Regions from separate parts of the Streptomyces sp. NPDC014656 genome, predicted to be linked through region 2. Evidence: riboswitches for the same ligand, from Rfam matches in the RefSeq annotation. Region 2 holds a riboswitch; each other region holds the start of a gene.
The links. A riboswitch is a leader RNA that binds a small molecule or an ion and turns the genes downstream of it on or off. The one in region 2 is predicted to bind cyclic di-AMP.

Region 1: linked by a shared signal. The riboswitch ahead of ACF1ED_RS01410 (peptidoglycan DD-metalloendopeptidase family protein) and the one ahead of ACF1ED_RS09770 (transglycosylase SLT domain-containing protein) in region 2 are both predicted to bind cyclic di-AMP.
Region 3: linked by a shared signal. The riboswitch ahead of ACF1ED_RS28665 (M23 family metallopeptidase) and the one ahead of ACF1ED_RS09770 (transglycosylase SLT domain-containing protein) in region 2 are both predicted to bind cyclic di-AMP.
Region 4: linked by a shared signal. The riboswitch ahead of ACF1ED_RS22425 (transglycosylase family protein) and the one ahead of ACF1ED_RS09770 (transglycosylase SLT domain-containing protein) in region 2 are both predicted to bind cyclic di-AMP.

The regions. Positions count from the first base shown of each region.
Region 1 is NZ_JBIBZN010000001.1:279,447-283,687, reverse strand. Features, by position in the region: gene ACF1ED_RS01420 (STM4011 family radical SAM protein) at 1-650, shown strand, start outside; gene ACF1ED_RS01415 (SGNH/GDSL hydrolase family protein) at 637-1,449, opposite strand; gene ACF1ED_RS01410 (peptidoglycan DD-metalloendopeptidase family protein) at 1,609-2,583, opposite strand; cyclic di-AMP (ydaO/yuaA leader) riboswitch at 2,588-2,745, opposite strand; gene ACF1ED_RS01405 (tyrosine-protein phosphatase) at 3,137-3,958, shown strand; gene ACF1ED_RS01400 (DUF6126 family protein) at 3,999-4,172, opposite strand; gene ACF1ED_RS01395 (helix-turn-helix domain-containing protein) at 4,193-4,241, opposite strand, start outside.
Region 2 is NZ_JBIBZN010000003.1:552,790-557,030, reverse strand. Features, by position in the region: gene ACF1ED_RS09775 (phosphoribosyltransferase family protein) at 82-1,386, shown strand; gene ACF1ED_RS09770 (transglycosylase SLT domain-containing protein) at 1,380-2,273, opposite strand; cyclic di-AMP (ydaO/yuaA leader) riboswitch at 2,278-2,464, opposite strand; gene ACF1ED_RS09765 (hypothetical protein) at 2,798-3,397, shown strand; gene ACF1ED_RS09760 (phosphocholine-specific phospholipase C) at 3,416-4,241, opposite strand, start outside.
Region 3 is NZ_JBIBZN010000015.1:20,850-25,090, reverse strand. Features, by position in the region: gene ACF1ED_RS28675 (MFS transporter) at 1-318, shown strand, start outside; gene ACF1ED_RS28670 (PP2C family protein-serine/threonine phosphatase) at 491-1,741, shown strand; cyclic di-AMP (ydaO/yuaA leader) riboswitch at 1,977-2,128, shown strand; gene ACF1ED_RS28665 (M23 family metallopeptidase) at 2,140-3,339, shown strand; gene ACF1ED_RS28660 (aldo/keto reductase) at 3,422-4,241, shown strand, end outside.
Region 4 is NZ_JBIBZN010000010.1:56,558-60,798, forward strand. Features, by position in the region: gene eno (phosphopyruvate hydratase) at 1-838, opposite strand, end outside; gene ACF1ED_RS22425 (transglycosylase family protein) at 1,127-1,867, opposite strand; cyclic di-AMP (ydaO/yuaA leader) riboswitch at 1,872-2,048, opposite strand; gene ACF1ED_RS22430 (transglycosylase family protein) at 2,313-3,383, opposite strand; gene ACF1ED_RS22435 (cytochrome P450) at 3,592-4,241, opposite strand, start outside.

The DNA of each region.
Region 1 (4,241 bases), on a different contig from region 2:
GGCGGGCCATGGTGGAGCTGTCGCGGCTGCCGCACGTGGAGCGGGTGGCGATCCAGACCAACCTGAGCTGCCGGACCTCGTGGCTGGACGGGGCGGACCTCGGGTCGCTGGCCCTGTGGTGCACGTACCACCCGGGCCAGACTCCGTACGACCGCTTCCTCGGCAAGGCGCTCGACCTGGCGGCCCGGGGCGTCCGGTTCAGCGTGGGCGTGGTGGGGCTCCCCGAACACCACGGGGAGGCGCTGCGGCTGCGGGCCGCGCTGCCGGACCACGTCTACCTGTGGGTGAACGCCGCCGAGGGGCACGCGTACACCGACGCGGAGGCGGCGGCGTGGACCGGCCTCGATCCGCTCTTCCCCTACAGCCGCCGGCCGCACCGGTCGGCGGGGCTGCCCTGCCGGACCGGCGAGTCGGTGGTGTCGGTGGACGGCGAGGGGACGGTGCGGCGCTGCCACTTCGTCCGGGCCGAGCTGGGCAACCTGTACGACGGCTCGTACCGTGCCGCGCTGCGGCCCCGGGCCTGCCCCCTCGCCGTCTGCGACTGCCACATCGGCTACGTCCACCTGGAGTCGCTGCCGCTGTACGACGTCTTCGCCGGCGGGGTCCTGGAGCGGATCCCCGCCGGCCGGACGGACGCTACAGGGGCATGAGGTCGGGGCGCTTGGCCTCGACGTGGTCGCCGGAGCTCTCGCCGCGCAGCCGCCGCCCGATCCACGGCACCAGGTACTCGCGCGCCCAGTGGATGTCGTCGCGGCGGACCTCCAGCGGGCCCCGGGCGGGCAGCGGGGGCCACGCCTGGTCCGGGTCGGCCGGCACCGGCAGGCCGAGGACCTGGGCGGCGCGCAGCGCGACCCGGGTGTGGCCCTCGGGCGAGAGGTGCAGCCGGTCGTCGTCCCAGGCGCGCCGGTCCTGGACCGACCGCAGCGACCACAGGTCGAGGACCGGGCAGTCGTAGCGGTCGGCGATGGCGCGGACGTGGGCCGTGTAGGTGGCGATCTTGCCGCGCAGGTGCTTGAGCACGGGCACGTCACGGGTGTCGAAGCCGGTGGTCACCATGACGGTGCCGACGGCGGAGGTGAGGTCCCGCACGGCCCGCTCGAAGCGCTCGGCGACGTCGTCGGGGTCGGTGCCGGGGCGGATGATGTCGTTGCCGCCCGCGCAGAAGGTGACCAGGTCGGGGGCGAGCTCCTTCGCCCGGGGGACCTGCTCGGCCACGATCTGGTCGAGGAGGCGGCCGCGGACCGCCAGGTTGGCGTAGCGGAACTCCTCGGGGTCCGGCAGCTGGTCGGCGAGGAGCACCGCGAAGCGGTCCGCCCAGCCGACGTAGGTCCCGTCGGGTCCCGGGTCTCCGACGCCCTCGGTGAAGCTGTCACCGATCGCCGCGTACGACCCGAATCCCCCGACCGCCCCGAACACGTTCTCGTCTGTTGCTCTCGAATCGTCTGCCACGAAAGCACATCCTTCCTTTTCGGATGTGACCTACGCGACCGTAAGGAAGGGTTGACGGCAGGTGACATATGCCACCGATAAAGAATTTGCCAAGCCGGAATAGGGCGAAGGCCCGGCACCAGGGTGCCGGGCCTTCGGACGGCCGTGGGGCCGGACGGGTCAGATCGAGACGCCGTGCTGGCGCAGGTAGGCCAGCGGGTCGATGTCCGCGCCGTAGCTCGGCGAGGTGCGGATCTCGAAGTGCAGGTGCGGGCCGGTCGAGTTGCCGGTGGAGCCGGAGAGGCCGATCTGCTGGCCGCCGCTCACCGACTGGCCGGCGGAGACGGCCAGGGAGGAGAGGTGGGCGTACTGCGAGTAGTTGCCGTCGGCGTGCTTGATGACGACCTCGTTGCCGTAGGCGCCGCTCCAGCCGGCGGAGACGACCGTGCCGGCGCCGACGGCGCGGACGGTGGTGCCGGAGGAGGCGATGAAGTCGGCACCGGTGTGGTAGCCGGAGGACCACATGGAGCCGGAGGCGCGGTACGGCGTGGAGACGCCGCCGGAGACCGGGGCGACCCAGCCGGAGGAGGCGGCCTGCGCGGAGGAGCCGGAGGACTGGGCGGCGGCCGGGGCGGCGGCGCGCTCGGTGGAGCGCGAGGCGCGGGTCTGCTCGCCGGCGGGCGCGGCCTTCTTCGTGACCTTCGCCTTGGCCTTGGGAGCGGCCTGCGCGGGGGCGGCGGCCTTGGGGGCGGCGGCCTTGGCGGTGTTCTTGCCGCCGAGGGTGAGCTTCATGCCCGGGAGGATGAGCGAGGGGTCCTCGCCCACGACCCTGCGGTTGTCGGCGTAGAGCTTCTGCCAGCCGCCGTCGACGCCGTGGTCGGCGGCGATCTTGGACAGGTAGTCGCCGGCGACGACGGAGTACGTCGTCGGGGTGGCGGCCCGCGCGGCCGGCGCGGCGGCGGCCTGGGCCCGGACCTGCGCGGCGGCGGTCACCACGGCGCCGGAGGCGGCGGCCGGGGCGGCCTGCTCGGCGGCGTGGGCGCCGGTGGCGCCGATGAGCGGCAGGGCGACGACCGCGCCGCCGGTGCCGGCGGCGACGAGGCCACGGGTGAGGAGGGTGGACTTCTTGCGGCGGTGCTTACCGTTCGCGGGCATGGCGAATTCCTCTCCGGCGCCTGCGAGGTGAGCTGTCGGGTTCGGACTGGAGATGTCCGGCCGCGCGTCCACGCGGCTTCACCCCTAGCCGTCCTGCGTCGCGGGACCGGCGTACTTCCCTGGGTCCCCCGCTCCTGCCACGTCGGGATGGGATCGAATTCCGGGCGGTGGCAGGACTAGGCGGTCCGACCGGATTGACGGCGACGCTAGACGAGCGGGGTCGGCGCGAACAAGCCGCGGAATTCCCCGGGCATTCCGGGGCGATCTTCGGGCCCGGAATTCCGGTCACCCTCCGTCGATGACGATCCCTCGAATCCCTTTTCAGGGAGGGTGGTTGGACCGGGCGGTCGGGCACGATCCGTCACCTCTATGACCCTGCTCACGCACGGAATCCCATCTCCCCCTCAACCAGGGCGCCTTACGCCAAGTCACACGAATACGGACAGATCGCCCATTACCGGCCAGGGGGGTGCGCCGCGCCCCGCGCGCCGGGATGATTGCGGGGGGAACCGACCTCGTCCCGGTCCCCCGACACCTACCCCCAGGAGCATCCGTGACGCAGCAGTTGCCGCAGGTCCAGCCCCTCGAACCCGGCGAGCCCGAGCTCGCGGAGGTCCGCAACTTCCGGGACGTGGGCGGCCTGCCGACCACCGACGGGCGGACCGTCCGGCCCGGCGCCCTCTTCCGCAGCGGCCACCTCGCCGACGCCACCGAGTCCGACGCGGCCTTCCTCGCCGGCCTCGGCCTGCACACCATCTTCGACTTCCGCAACGCCGCGGACGCCAAGGTGGAGGGGCCGGACGTCGAGCTCCCGGGCGTACGGAACGTGAACATACCCCTGAGCGACCCGGCCGACGGCAAGGAGTTCTGGCGGATGGTCCGCGAGGGCGACCTCGACACGCTGCGGGGCCTGCTGGGCGACGGCAGGGCGGCGGAGCGGATGACCTCCTCGTACCGCCGGATGGTCGTGGAGCGGACCGCCGAGCACAGCCGGGTCCTGCACTCGCTGGCCGGGGAGTCCGTCCCCGCCCTGATGCACTGCGCGGCCGGCAAGGACCGCGCCGGGCTCTCGATCGCGATCACCCTGCTCGCGCTGGGCGTGGAGCGCGCGGCCATCGAGGCGGACTACGTGAAGTCCGACGCCCCCCACCGCCGCTACAAGGTGCGCCGCAGCCCCACCGCCCGGGACGCGATGACGCCCGAGGTGATGGAGCTGCTGAGCCCGCTCTTCGACGCGCGGGTGGAGTACCTGCGGGCCGCCTTCGAGACGATCGACGCGACCTGGGGCTCCGTCGACGCCTACCTCTCGGAGGGGCTGAAGCTGGCGCCCGGGACCCGCGAGCGGCTGCGGGAGCGGTTCCTCACCGAGGCGTGAGCCCGCGCGCCCCGGCCGCCGCCGGTCCCGGCCGCGGCGGCTACTGGTTCTGGCCGCCGAGCATGAAGAGCAGGTAGAGGAAACCGGCGAAGAGGTGACCGGCGATCAGGTAGGCGAAGAGGCGGAGCACCAGCCCCTTGGGGAACTTCCCCTCGCCGCGCTCTTCGCCGGTGACCGCTGCGGACTTCACGGACTTGACTGACTTCTCGGACATCTCGGCCAACCCTTCGGGGCTCAGCGGGGGTGCGGGGCGCCGCCGCCCAGGCACAGTTCGGCGGCGGGG
Region 2 (4,241 bases):
CCCGGTGGGACCCTGGAGGGGGAGGGCGGGCCGGACGGCCCTCTCGCCGCGGGGGTTCGCCCATCGGAAAGGCGGCGTGCCATGTATTTCGCCGACCGTGCCGACGCGGGACGGCAGCTCGCCGCCCGGCTCGGCCATCTCCAGGGGCGTGACGTCGTCGTCCTCGGCCTGCCCCGCGGCGGCGTGCCCGTGGCGGCCGAGGTGGCCGAGGCGCTCGGCGCGCCGCTGGACATCTGCCTGGTGCGGAAGCTGGGCGTGCCGAGCCGGCCCGAGCTGGCCATGGGGGCCATCGGGGAGGGCGGCGTCCGGGTGGTCAACGAGCGGATCGTGGCGGACGCGGGCGTGGCCGAGCGGGACCTGGCGGCGGTCGAGGAGCGGGAGCGGGCCGTCCTGGCCGAGCGGGCCCGGCTCTACCGGGGCAGCCGTCGGCCGGTGCCGCTGGAGGGGCGGACGGTGGTGGTCGTCGACGACGGGCTCGCCACCGGCGCGACCGCGCTGGCCGCCTGCCGCGCGGTGCGCGCGGGGGGCGCGGCCCGGATCGTGCTGGCGGTGCCGGTGGCGCCGTACGGCTGGACGGACCGGCTCGGGGGCGAGGCCGACGAGACGGTCGCCGTCCACACCCCGGAGGGGTTCCACGCGGTCGGGCAGTTCTACCGCGAGTTCGGGCAGACGCCGGACGCCGAGGTGGTGGACCGGCTCGACCGGAGCCGGGCGGCGCACGGCCCGGTGGTCCGGCACACGGCGGTGCGGATCCCGGCCGGCGGACCGGTGCTGCCGGGTGACCTGGCGCTGCCCGACGGGGCGGCCGGGCTCGTCCTCTTCGCGCACGGCAGCGGCAGCGGCCGGCACAGCCCCCGGAACCGCGCGGTGGCCGAGGCCCTGAACCGGGCGGGGCTGGGGACGCTCCTCTTCGACCTGCTCACGGAGGCCGAGGCCGCCGACAGGGCGCGGGTCTTCGACACCCCGCTGCTCGCCGGGCGGCTCGGCCGCGCCGCCGCCTGGTCGGCCGGGTGGTCCGGTACCGGGGGCCTGCCGCGCGGCTACTTCGGGGCGAGTACGGGCGCCGCCGCCGCGTTGTGGGCGGCGGCGGAACCGGGCGATGACGTGGCCGCCGTGGTGTCCCGGGGCGGCCGGCCGGATCTGGCGGGGGAGCGGCTCGCTGAGGTCCGGGCCCCGACCCTGCTGGTCGTCGGCGGGAGCGACGGGCTCGTCCTGGACCTCAACCGGCGGGCCGGGGCGCTGCTGCGCTGCGAGAACCGGCTGGAGGTCGTGCCGGGCGCCGGCCACCTCTTCGAGGAGCCGGGGGCCCTGGAGGAGGTGGCGGCGCTCGCCGCGGACTGGTTCACCGGCCACTTCGGGGCGGCCGCGAACGGGCGGGATCAGTAGGCGCCATTGACGTTGTCGATGGAGCCGTACCGGTCGGCCGCGTAGTTGCAGGCGGCGGTGATGTTCGCGACCGGGTCGTACGGGTCGAGCGAGGTGCCCGGCACGTGGTAGGCCGAGAACGTCGGGTCGATGACCTGGAGCAGGCCCTTCGAGGGGGTGCCCTTCGCGGCGTTGGAGTCCCAGAGGTTGACGGCGCGGGGGTTGCCGGAGGACTCGCGCATGACGTTGCGGAGGATGCCGTCGTACGAGCCGGGGATGCCGTAGCGGGCCATGACGTCCAGCGACTCGCGGATCCAGCCGTCGAGGTTGTCGCCGTACCGCGGGGCGGCGGCGGGGGCCGCGGCCCGGACGGCGACCGGCCGGGCCTGGGTCTGGGTCTGGGTCTGCACGGCGGGGACCGCCGCGCGGGCGGAGGAGCGGCTCGCCCGTTCGGCCGAACCGGCGGAGGCGGGCTTCGCGGCGCTCTTCGGTGCCGTCCGCTCGGGTGCCGGAGCGGCCTTCGCGGAATCCCGACGAATCGTCAGTTCGAGACCGGGGTGAATGAGTGACGGATTGTCACCCACGGCCGTCCTGTTCGCCTGGTAAAGCGACTGCCAGCCGCCCTGAATTCCCTTTCGGTGGGCGATCAGGGAAAGCGAGTCGCCCTTCACCACGGTGTACGCGCGGGTGGCGGCGGGAGCGGCAGGCGCCTTCGTGACGGCGGCGGTCCGCACGGTCGGGGCGGCGACGGCGGCGGCCGGCGCGGCGGACTCGGGGAGGGGTGCGGCGCCGGCCGCGGCGGGCACGACCAGCGGCAGGGCGAGGGCGACTCCGCCGGTGCCCGCGAAGGCGAGACCTCGGGAGACGGGGCGGCGTCGGGGGCGGCGGTGCTTGCCGTGAGCGGCCATGGCGGTTTCCTCTCCGGCGCCTGCGAGGTGAGCTGTCGGGTTCGGACTGGAGCTGTCCGGCCGCGCGCACGCGGCTTCACCCCGAGCCGTTCCGGTGGCGCCGGACCGGCGGTGTGGTGGGTCCCCCGCTCCTGCCGTCGGGTGAAATGGGAGGTCTTTCGGGCGGTGGCAGGATTCGGCGATCCGCTCGAATGGAGGTGACCGTAGGCGAGAAATGCGGGCGGGAACAAGATGCGAATGCGCGGGAAAAGGGGTGGTGGAGATCGAATCGGTGGAATTCAAGATCGAACGTTCCGGTGCGCCCCGGGGAATCCCTTGCGGCACACGGCTCGTGCTGGAAGGGGGAGTGCCGCGGGCCGGGGGAAAGTGAGTCGCGTCACGAGGTGTGCAATGTCCGAATAGGGCGGCTCATGCATTTCGGGGAATTCTGCGGCGTAATGCATCATTCTCGCGCGACGGAAGGGGTGGTCGACACGAGCGGTACATAAGTCGCAAACCAGACATTTCCTGCTCATGATGGGGGAATGTCATCCCCTGCCCTGCTGCGCGACCCCGACGCGCTCGACCGGGAGGCGGCCCGCCTCTACGAGAGCGCCGCCCGGGAGCACCTGCTCCCGTCCGCGCTCCCGCCGCCGCCCGCTCCCGCCCCCGAGGCGTGGCGGAGCCTGCTCACCGTCCCCGTGGACCGGCTGGTCGCCGACGCGCTCGGCGCGCTGCCTCCGGTCCCGCCCGCCGAGCGCCCCCTGCCCGGCCGGATCGGGGCCGTCCTCCCGGACCGGCTGCACGTCTGGCGCGGGATCGGCCGCTCCGACGTGCGCCCCTCCGTCCACCTGGCCTACGCCCGCCGGGTGCTGACCGAATGGGGCTGGCAGAACACGCCGTACAAGCTGCGCGACGCGCGGGGCGCCCGGTGTCTCTGCGGCGCCCTGCTCGCCGCCCACCGGCTCGGCCACGGCAGCGCGTCCACCATGAACGAGGCCGGCGCCTGGATCATGGCCGAGCTGAGGTCCCGCGGGTGGCACGGGCTCATCGGCCCCTGGAACCGCGCCCCGGGCCGCACCGCCCAGGACGCGCTCGGGCTCCTCGACGCCACGATCCGGCGCGCGGCCCTGGCCGGGCGGTGAGGGCGCGCGCCGGAGCGGTCAGCCGGTGACGCTCGGCGCCCCCGTCTCGATGTGGCCGGTGTAGCGGCGCGACCAGGTGCCGTCGACGTCGGCCAGGATCGTGAAGTCGTACCAGCCGTCCTGGTGCGCCACCGCGTCGAAGTGGTCCTCGCGGGTGGAGCCCGCCGGGACGGTGTACGTCCACGGACCGTCCGCGCGGTAGGCGTCGGAGCGGATGGTGAAGGTGACCGGACCGGCGGAGGCGTTGGTCAGCGCGAACCAGATCGCCGTCTTCCCGGTGCCGGGTCCGGCGGCGAAGCGCGCCGCCACCTCGATCGCCCTGCCGGCCTTGGAGGCGTCGCCGACGAACCGGCGCAGGAAGCGGTTCGGGCCCATCATCGACAGGTCGTACTTCCCCGAGCCCGAACCGAGTCCGATGTTGAAGTAGTCGGTGGCGGTGGCCCCGGGGTCGACCGTGTACTGCCAGGCCGCGGTGTCCCGGTGCTGGTGCGGGTGGATCGAGAAGTGGGCGGCCCGCCGGGCCTGCGGGCCCTGGTTGGTCATGGAGAACCAGGCGAGGATCTTGCCCGCCGCGCCGAACTCGAAGCGGTCGAGGTTGCCGTTCGGCTGGTAGGGCAGGGCCCGCGCCGGGCGGGTGCCGGACTCCTGGACGGGCAGCGCGTTGTTCTGCGGCACGGGGTTAGGGAGCGGGCCGCAGGTGGACATGCCGATGACCTTCGCCGTCGACGGGAGGCCGGCGGGGACCCCGTACACCGGATGGGCGAAGTCGAAGACGCCGGTGAGGTCGCCGGTCACCTTCCGCCGCCAGGCGCTGATGTTCGGGCAGGCCGCCGGGGTGCCGAGG
Region 3 (4,241 bases), on a different contig from region 2:
CTGCCGGCCGCGCTCGGCCGGGGCACGCCGGCGCTGCTGCTGTGCGCGGCGGTCCTCGCGGTGGCGAACGCGGTGCTCTACCCGTACGAGATGGACACCGTCGTCGCCCTCTCCCGGGGGCGCTGGGTGGCCACCCACTACGGGCTCTACAACACCGTGTGCGGGATCGGCATCACCCTCGGGAACCTCGGTACGGGCGTGCTGCTCGACGTCACGGGCTGGACGGCGGTGCCGTGGCTGGCGCTCTGCGCCGTCGGCCTGGGCTGCGCGGCGGCGGTCGCGGCGCTGGGGAGGGGCGGGCGGCTCCGTACGGAGTGAGCGGGGGCGGCCACGGCGCCGGACCCGTCCGCGCGCCGCTCGCGTACGCCGGTCGGCCCCCCGCCGGTCGCCGCCCGGCGCCGGGGCGGGGACCCTGGAGGGTGTGCGGTCGCGGGTCCCGGCCCGGCCCGCACGGCCCGGTGGCGGGCCCCGACCGGTCAGGAGTACTCAGGTGGCGCAGCCTCGGGGAGCGGCGGGCGGTGGGCGGCGGGGCGAGCGGCCCGGCGGTCGCGCCGTCCGCTCCGCCGTGCCCCAGGGGCTCTACGGGCGCGAGCCGCAACCCTCGTCGGCCCCCTACGGGGCCGCCCGGAGGTTCCTGCGGGCGCTGCCGCCGCTGATCATCGTGGGCGGGGTGGTCTTCGACCTGCTCACCCCACCCGCCTACACGGCGGCGCCGCTCTTCTCCGCCGCCCCGCTGATCGCCGCGCCGTTCTTCTCCCGGCTCACGACCCTGCTGACCGGGATCGCGGCGATCCTCGCATCGGTCGGGCTGCACGCCTACAACCGGACGCTCTCCGACGTGCCCTCGCTCACCGAGACCCTGACGGTGGTGACCGTCTCGGCGCTGGCGATGCTGGTCAACCTGGTGGTGCGGCGCAGCGGGGAGCGGCTCGCCTCGGCGCGGGTGATCGCGGAGGCGGCGCAGCGGGCGGTGCTGCCGATGCCGGCGGAGCGGATCGCGGGGCTGCAGTGCGCGGCGCGGTACGAGGCGGCGCAGGCGGACGCGTTCATCGGCGGCGACCTGTTCGCGGTGCAGGACACCCCCTACGGGGTGCGCCTGGTGGTCGGGGACGTGCGGGGCAAGGGGATGGACGCGGTGGAGGCGGTGGCCGTGGTCATCGGCTCCTTCCGGGAGGCCGCCGAGCAGGAGGCGACCCTGGAGGGGGTGGCGCAGCGGCTCGAGCGGGCCCTCACGCGGGAGGGGACCCGGCGCGAGGGGCTCGACGCCTTCGAGGGGTTCACGACGGCGGTGATCGCCGAGGTCCCGCGCGAGGGCGGGGTCGTACGGATCGTGAACCGGGGGCACCCGCCGCCGCTGCTGCTGTACGGGGACGGGCGCCTGGAGGCGGCCGAGCCGGCCGAGCCGGCGCTGCCGCTCGGGATGGGGGAGCTGTCGGTCTGGCCGGACCGGGCCGACGAGCGGCCGTACCCGCCGGGCGCGACGCTGCTCTTCTACACGGACGGCCTGTCGGAGGCGCGGGACGGGCACGGCGTCTTCTACGATCCGGCGGCCCGGCTCGCGGGGGCGGTCTTCCCGGGGCCGGAGGAGCTGCTCGACGCGCTCGTGGACGACGTGCGGCGGCACACCGGCGGCGGTTCGACGGACGACATGGCGCTGCTCGCGGTGAGCCGGCCGGCGGCCGGGGCGCCGGAGCGGCGGCGGACGATGCCGGTGGTGCCGCCGGGGCCGGCGCCCCACTGACCGGGGCCCGGGAGAGCGCCGTCACCGTGTGTGGTCACCAGGTGCCGCAGAGATAACAATTGACATAACGTCAGATCCGGCGGGTTTGGCCGTGCCTCACTGAAGGGGGCTCAACTCGGGCGAATTCCTGCCAATTCAATGAATGATCAAGGGGAACGGCTTGGAATCGGACCGTCGTGTCTATTAACGTTCGATAACGCAGCGCGGTCGTCCCAGCCGTCGCAAGAGACGGCTCCGTGCGCACGCGCCGAATCCCGCAAGGGAACCGGGGAACCAACCCTTGGGGTGAATCGGGCCCCTCGCACACCCCCCGTGCGAACACGCCCGTAGGAGACCTTCCTGCTCCGAACCCGTCAGCTAACCCGGTAGGCGAGAAGGAAGGAAAGGAGCGCGCCTCCGTGGCGTCCAACACCCCCGTACCCGGTGCCCCCTTCGAACCGTTCGGCGGCCCGGGTGCCGTCGGAGCGGACGACCCGGACGGCTTCGCGCCGGACGCGTACGACACCGCCTCCTTCACCCCCGCGCCCGGCGAGTGGAACCCGACCGAGGGCTCCCTGCGCGCCGAGAACCGCTCCGGCGGCCGGCACCGCGTCGTGAAGCAGCGCTCCAACTTCGCCCGCTCCTCCACCGTCCTCGGCGTCGGCGTCATCGCCGCCGTCGGCGCGGGCGGCCTCGCCACCGCGCAGGAGAAGCCCCCGGTCGCGATCTCGCTCCCGGACCTCCCCGACCTGGGCCTGCCGGACGCCCACGACCTGCCGGGCTTCGGCGACCTCCTCGGCGACGACGAGGAGACCGCCCCGGCGCGGGACTCCGCGCCGGTCGCGGCGGGCGGCGCCGCCGCGAAGCCGCTGACCTCGATCACGTACAACGCCCCGGCCGACACCGCCGCCGGCGCGGCCACCGCCACGGAGGAGCGCACCGCCTCCGCCGCCGACGCCGGCGAGGCCCTGCGCGCCCGCATCCTCCAGCAGGCCGAACAGCAGCAGCAGGCCGCCGTCGCCGCCGAGAAGCTGGCCGCCGAGAAGGCCGCCGCGGAGAAGGCCGCCGCCGACGCCAAGGCCCAGGCGGACGCCGCCGCGAAGGCCGAGGCCGAGGCGAAGGCCAAGGCGGAGGCGGAGCGGCTCGCCGCCGAGAAGGCCGAGGCCGAGCGCATCGCCGCCGAGAAGGCGGAGGCCGAGCGGCTCGCCAAGCTGGCCGCCAGCTACTCCATGCCGCTCTCCTCGTACACGCTCACCTCGACCTACATGCAGTCCGGTTCGATGTGGTCCTCCGGCTACCACACCGGCCTCGACTTCGCCGCGCCCACCGGCACCCCGCTCAAGGCGGTGCACGGCGGCACGATCAAGTCGGCGGGCTGGTCCGGCTCGTACGGCTACCGCATCGTCCTGGAGCTGGAGGACGGCACCGAGGTCTGGTACTGCCACCTCTCCTCGATGACCGTCGCCGCCGGCCAGACCGTCACCACCGGCGAGACCATCGGCCGCGTCGGCGCCACCGGCAACGTCACCGGCCCGCACCTCCACATGGAGGTCCACACCCCCGACGGCTCGGGCATCGACCCGGCGGAGTGGCTGCGTTCCAAGGGCCTGTCCGTCTGACCCCGAACCGTGGAGTTCTTCCGGCCGGGGTTCAGGCTCCCCGACCGGAATACGCCCGGCGGCGCAGGTGGTTGGGGTCGTCATGACCTCACCCCTGCGCCCGCTGGGCACTTCCGACCTGCGCGTCTTCCCGCTCGCCCTCGGCGGCAACGTCTTCGGCTGGAGCGCCGACGAGGAGCGGTCCTTCGCCGTCCTCGACGCCTACGCGGCCGCGGGCGGCAATTTCGTGGATACCGCCGATGTCTATTCCGAGTGGGTCGAGGGCAACGAGGGCGGGGAGTCCGAGACGATCATCGGCCGCTGGCTGGCCTCCCGCGGCAACCGCTCCGACATCGTCGTCGCCACCAAGGTCGGCGGCCACTCCCGCTTCAAGGGCCTGAGCGCCCCCACCATCAAGGCCGGTGCGGAGGAGTCCCTGCGCCGCCTCGGCACCGACCACATCGACCTCTACTACACCCACTTCGACGACGAGTCCGTGCCGGTGGAGGAGATCGTCACCGCCCTCGACCAGCTCGTGCGGGACGGCAAGGTGCGGGCCGTCGCCGCCTCCAACATCTCCCCCGAGCGGCTGCGGGCCTCCCTCGACTTCGCCGAGGCCGAGGGCCTCGCGCGGTACGTGGCGCTCCAGCCCCAGTACAACCTCGTCTCGCGCGCCACGTACGAGGGCCCGCTCCTCGACACCGCCGCCGGGACGGGCCTCGCCGCCGTCCCGTACTACGGCCTCGCCTCCGGCTTCCTCACCGGCAAGTACCGGCCCGGCCGGACCGTCGAGAGCGTCCGCGCCCGCGGCGCCTCCCCGCTCGCCGAGACCGCCCGCGGCCAGGCCGTGCTCGCCGCCCTCGACGAGGTCGCCGAGGCCCACGGCGCCGAGCCCGCGACCGTCGCCCTCGCCTGGCTCGCCT
Region 4 (4,241 bases), on a different contig from region 2:
GGTACGCGGAGACGAGCTCCTCGTAGTACTCCGTCATCTCGGCGGCGGAGCGCTCCTTGCCCTCGAAGAGGTACTTGCCGTCCTTGTAGAACTCGGAGGCGGCGACGTCCAGGGCGAGGGCGACGTCCTTGCCGGGCACGTAGCCGGCCTGCTTGATGGCCTCCAGGATGAGGTCGAGCGCCTCACGGTTGGAGCCGAGGTTCGGGGCGAAGCCGCCCTCGTCGCCGAGGCCGGTGGAGAGGCCCTTGGTCTTCAGGACGGACTTGAGGGTGTGGTAGACCTCGGTGCCCCAGCGCAGCGCCTCGGAGAAGGACTCCGCGCCGATCGGGGCGATCATGAACTCCTGGATGTCGACGTTGGAGTCGGCGTGCGACCCACCGTTGAGGATGTTCATCATCGGAACGGGCAGCAGGTGCGCGTTCGGGCCGCCCAGGTAGCGGAAGAGGGGGAGGTCGCTGGCCTCGGAGGCGGCGTGCGCGACGGCGAGGGAGACGCCGAGGATGGCGTTGGCGCCGAGCGACGACTTGTCCGGGGTGGCGTCCAGGTCGAACATGGCCTGGTCGATCAGGCGCTGCTCGGTGGCGTCGTAGCCGACGAGCTCCGGGCCGATCTGCTCGATGACGGCGAGGACGGCCTTCTCGACACCCTTGCCGAGGTAGCGGTTCTGGTCACCGTCGCGGAGCTCCAGGGCCTCGAACGCACCGGTGGAGGCACCGGACGGCACGGCAGCACGGCCGGTGCTGCCGTCGTCGAGGCCGACCTCGACCTCGACCGTGGGGTTGCCTCGGGAGTCCAGGATTTCCCGGGCTACGACGACGTCGATGGACGGCACGAGCATCTCCTTCTGGGATGTGACGCTAGGTGTGACGCATGGGTCGCAAGGTCTCGTTCGCCTTGCGACAAGAGCCTAACCGGCTCCGGCGCTCCGGCCAGCCGACCGCCCGTCCCCTGGGACGAAAAAGGGCCCAAGAGCATGCAGCAGGGGACGAAAGACCCGGTATCTACTGGACAGTAACGGCAGAACCCCGGTCCGGAGCCACGGGGGAAGGGGCTCGGGACCGGGGTGGTCACCGCGGGAGGGTCGCCGGGCACCGGTGAGCCGCCGGACTCACGGGTGCCGCGGGGCTCACTTCAGGTGGAGCTGCTGGCCCGGGTAGATCAGGTCGGCGTTCTCGACGACGTCCTTGTTGAGCTCGAACAGCTTCGCCCAGCCGCCCTCGACGCCCTGCGCCGTGGCGATCTTGCTGAGGGTGTCGCCGGCCGTGACCTTGTACTCGCCGTCGCCCTTCTTGACCGTCTTGCCGGTGGGGGTGGTGACGGTCTTCTTGGCGGCGGCCTTCGGGGCGGCCTGGGTGCTCCGCTGCGGGGCCTGGCGCTGCTCGCTGCGGTTGGCGGGCTGCTCGGCGGAGCGCTTCGGGGTGCTCTGCTGCGGGGCACTCTGCTGCGGAGCGCTCTGCTGCGGAGCGGCCGCCTCGGCGGAGCCGCCGTCGTAGGAGGCGCCGGAGAGGCCCACGCCGCAGCTCGGCCACGCGCCCTTGCCCTGGCCCGCGAGGACCTTCTCGGCGACGGCGATCTGCTGCGACTTGCTGGCCTGGTTGGCGGTGGGGGCGTAGGCGGTGCCGCCGTACGCGGCCCAGGTGGAGGCCGAGAACTGGAGGCCGCCGTAGTAACCGTTGCCGGTGTTGATCGACCAGTTGCCGCCGGACTCGCACTGGGCGACGCGGTCCCACTCGGAGGCGGTGGCGGCCGAGGCGGTGCCGGCGGCCATCAGCGGGGCGGCGACGGCCGCACCGGTGACGCCGACGAGGGCGACGACCCGAGTGGCCTTGGAGGGACGGCGGCGCTTGCCCGTGCCGGAGAACAGCATGGAGTTTCCTCTTCACCGACGCCTGTGAGGTGAGCTGTCGGGTTCGGGCTTGAAGAGTTCGCCCGGCCGCGTGTCCTTGCACGCGGCTTCACCCCTAGCCGGACGTCCGGCCGTCTGTCTCAACGGCCGGGACCGGCGCAAACCTTGGGTCCCCCACTCCTGCCTGCGGCGCTTTCGCGACGACAGTTCCCGACGGCCGACGGCAGGACTCGGCGTTTCGGTCGACGGGGCCCGCGGTGGCGAGCGGTGACGACCGTAGACACACAGGTGCTCGAAGTTCAAAGAGGCTCACGACGGACAAAACGCCCTTACTTGCACTCCATCAGGCCCCGTTTGCGCAGGTGGGGCCTGACGGAAGCAAAGTTTGCGGACGTGACACGCCAGTTGGGACGAAGAGACCCATGTCTCACTTTCCCAAAATCGGACATACGCCCCTGAAACGGCCTCACTTCTCCAGCGGAGGGGCCGTCAGCTCAAGGCTCTGACCAGGGAGGATGAGATCCGGGTCGGCCCCGACCGTCCGACGGTTGGCGTCATAGAGGGCGTCCCAGCCGCCGGCGAGGTCGTTCTCCCGCGCAATCTCCGACAGGCTGTCACCCGGCCGCACGGTGTAGGCGTCACTTGCGTCCGTGTTGACGGCGGTTGAGGAGACCTTGTCCGCTGCTGCGGCATGACGACCGGATTCCACGTGCGTGTCCGTTACGTCGGTTTCCTCCGGGGCGGCCTCGCCCCGGTGCTTGCCCGAGCCGGGCGTGGCCGACGACACGTCAGTCCCGTCCGCGGCCCCGTCCGTACCGGGGGCCACGGGGGTGGTGGGCGCCAGGGGGGTCTCCGAGGCGTCCGGGGGCGTGACGGGGGTACCGGGGGCGCCGGGCGTGCCCGTGGAGGCGTCCGGAGCGTCCGGCGCGGTGCTGCCGGGGGCGGTCGGGGCGGTGTCCGCCGGCGGCGGCGTGGCCGTGCCGGTGCCCGTGGGGGCCGGGGTCGTGGCGGAGCCGGTGGGCGCGGTGGGCGTGGCCGGCGCGGCGGGCTTCGCCGGGGTGGTGACGGCCTCCGCCTCCTCCGTGGCCCCCGCCGTCTCCTCGCGCGCCTCGGGCGTCCGCTCCGGCGCCGTGGAGGCGGCCGTGCCGCCGGTCCGGTTCGACTCGGGCGCCACTCCGCCCTCGTCCTCCTGCTGGACGGCGGGGCCCGGCTGGACGCCGGTGGCCCTGCCGTCGTTCTCCAGGCCCGCGATGGGGGCGCAGGTGGCCCAGTCGGTGCTGCCGGAGGCGAGCGCCTTGTCGGCGATCGCGATCTGCTGGGCGCGGCTGGCGAGGTCCGGGCTGGGGGCGTACGCGAGTCCGCCGTGCCGCTCCCACGCCTCCTGGGTCATCTGGAGGCCGCCGTACGCGCCGTTGCCGAAGTTGGCGCTCCACTGGCCGCCGGACTCGCAGGCGGCGACCCGGTCCCAGGTGGCCGCGTCGGCGGCGGAGGCGGAGCCGGTGGCGAGCAGCGGCAGCGCCAGGGCGGATCCGGTCACTCCGGCGGTGACGACGAGCGCGGGAGCCTGGCGGGGTCGACGGTGTCGTCCGTTTCCGGAAAGCATGTCGGGGCCTTTCGCGTGACGGCGGGGACTGCGGGGACGGCCGGGGTGGGGCCGAACGTTGGCGCGAACGTAGCCGCATTCGAACGTCCGTCACAAGTCGATGGCTTCGCGATCACGCGAAGATCACATTTCTGACGCGACGTCACCCGTCCCGCAGGGGTGCGGAAGGGGTGAACTCCACCGGAAGCGTGCGCAATCCCCTCATGATGAGACCGCCGCGCCACCGGAGTTCGTCCGGATCGGCGCCAAGTCGCAGGTCCGGCAGGCGGGTCAGCAGGGTGGCGAGGGCGGTCTGCCCCTCCAGGCGGGCGAGCGGCGCGCCCAGGCAGTAGTGGATGCCGTGCCCGTACCCGAGGTGCTGGTTGTCGCCGCGGGCGAGGTCGAGGGCGTCCGGGTCGCCGAAGCGGTCCGGGTCGCGGTCGGCCGCCGCGAGGACGACGAGGACCGGGTCGCCGGCCGGGATCGCCTGCCCGCCGACGGTCAGGCCGGTCGTCGCGTACCGCCAGGTCGCCAGCTCGACCGGACCGTCGTAGCGGAGCAGTTCCTCGACGCCGGTCTCCAGGAGGCCCCTCTCCCCGGCGGCGAGCGAAGCCTGCAGGAGGGCGCGCTGCTCCGGGTGGCGCAGCAGGGCGTAGGTGCCGTTGCCGATCAGGTTGATGGTCGTCTCGAAGCCGGCGAAGAGCAGCACGAAGCACATGGCGACGGCCTCGGCCTCGGTGAGGTGGTCGCCGTGGTCGGAGGCCCGGATGAGTCCGGAGATGAGGTCGTCCTCCGTCCCGTCCTCGCCCAGGT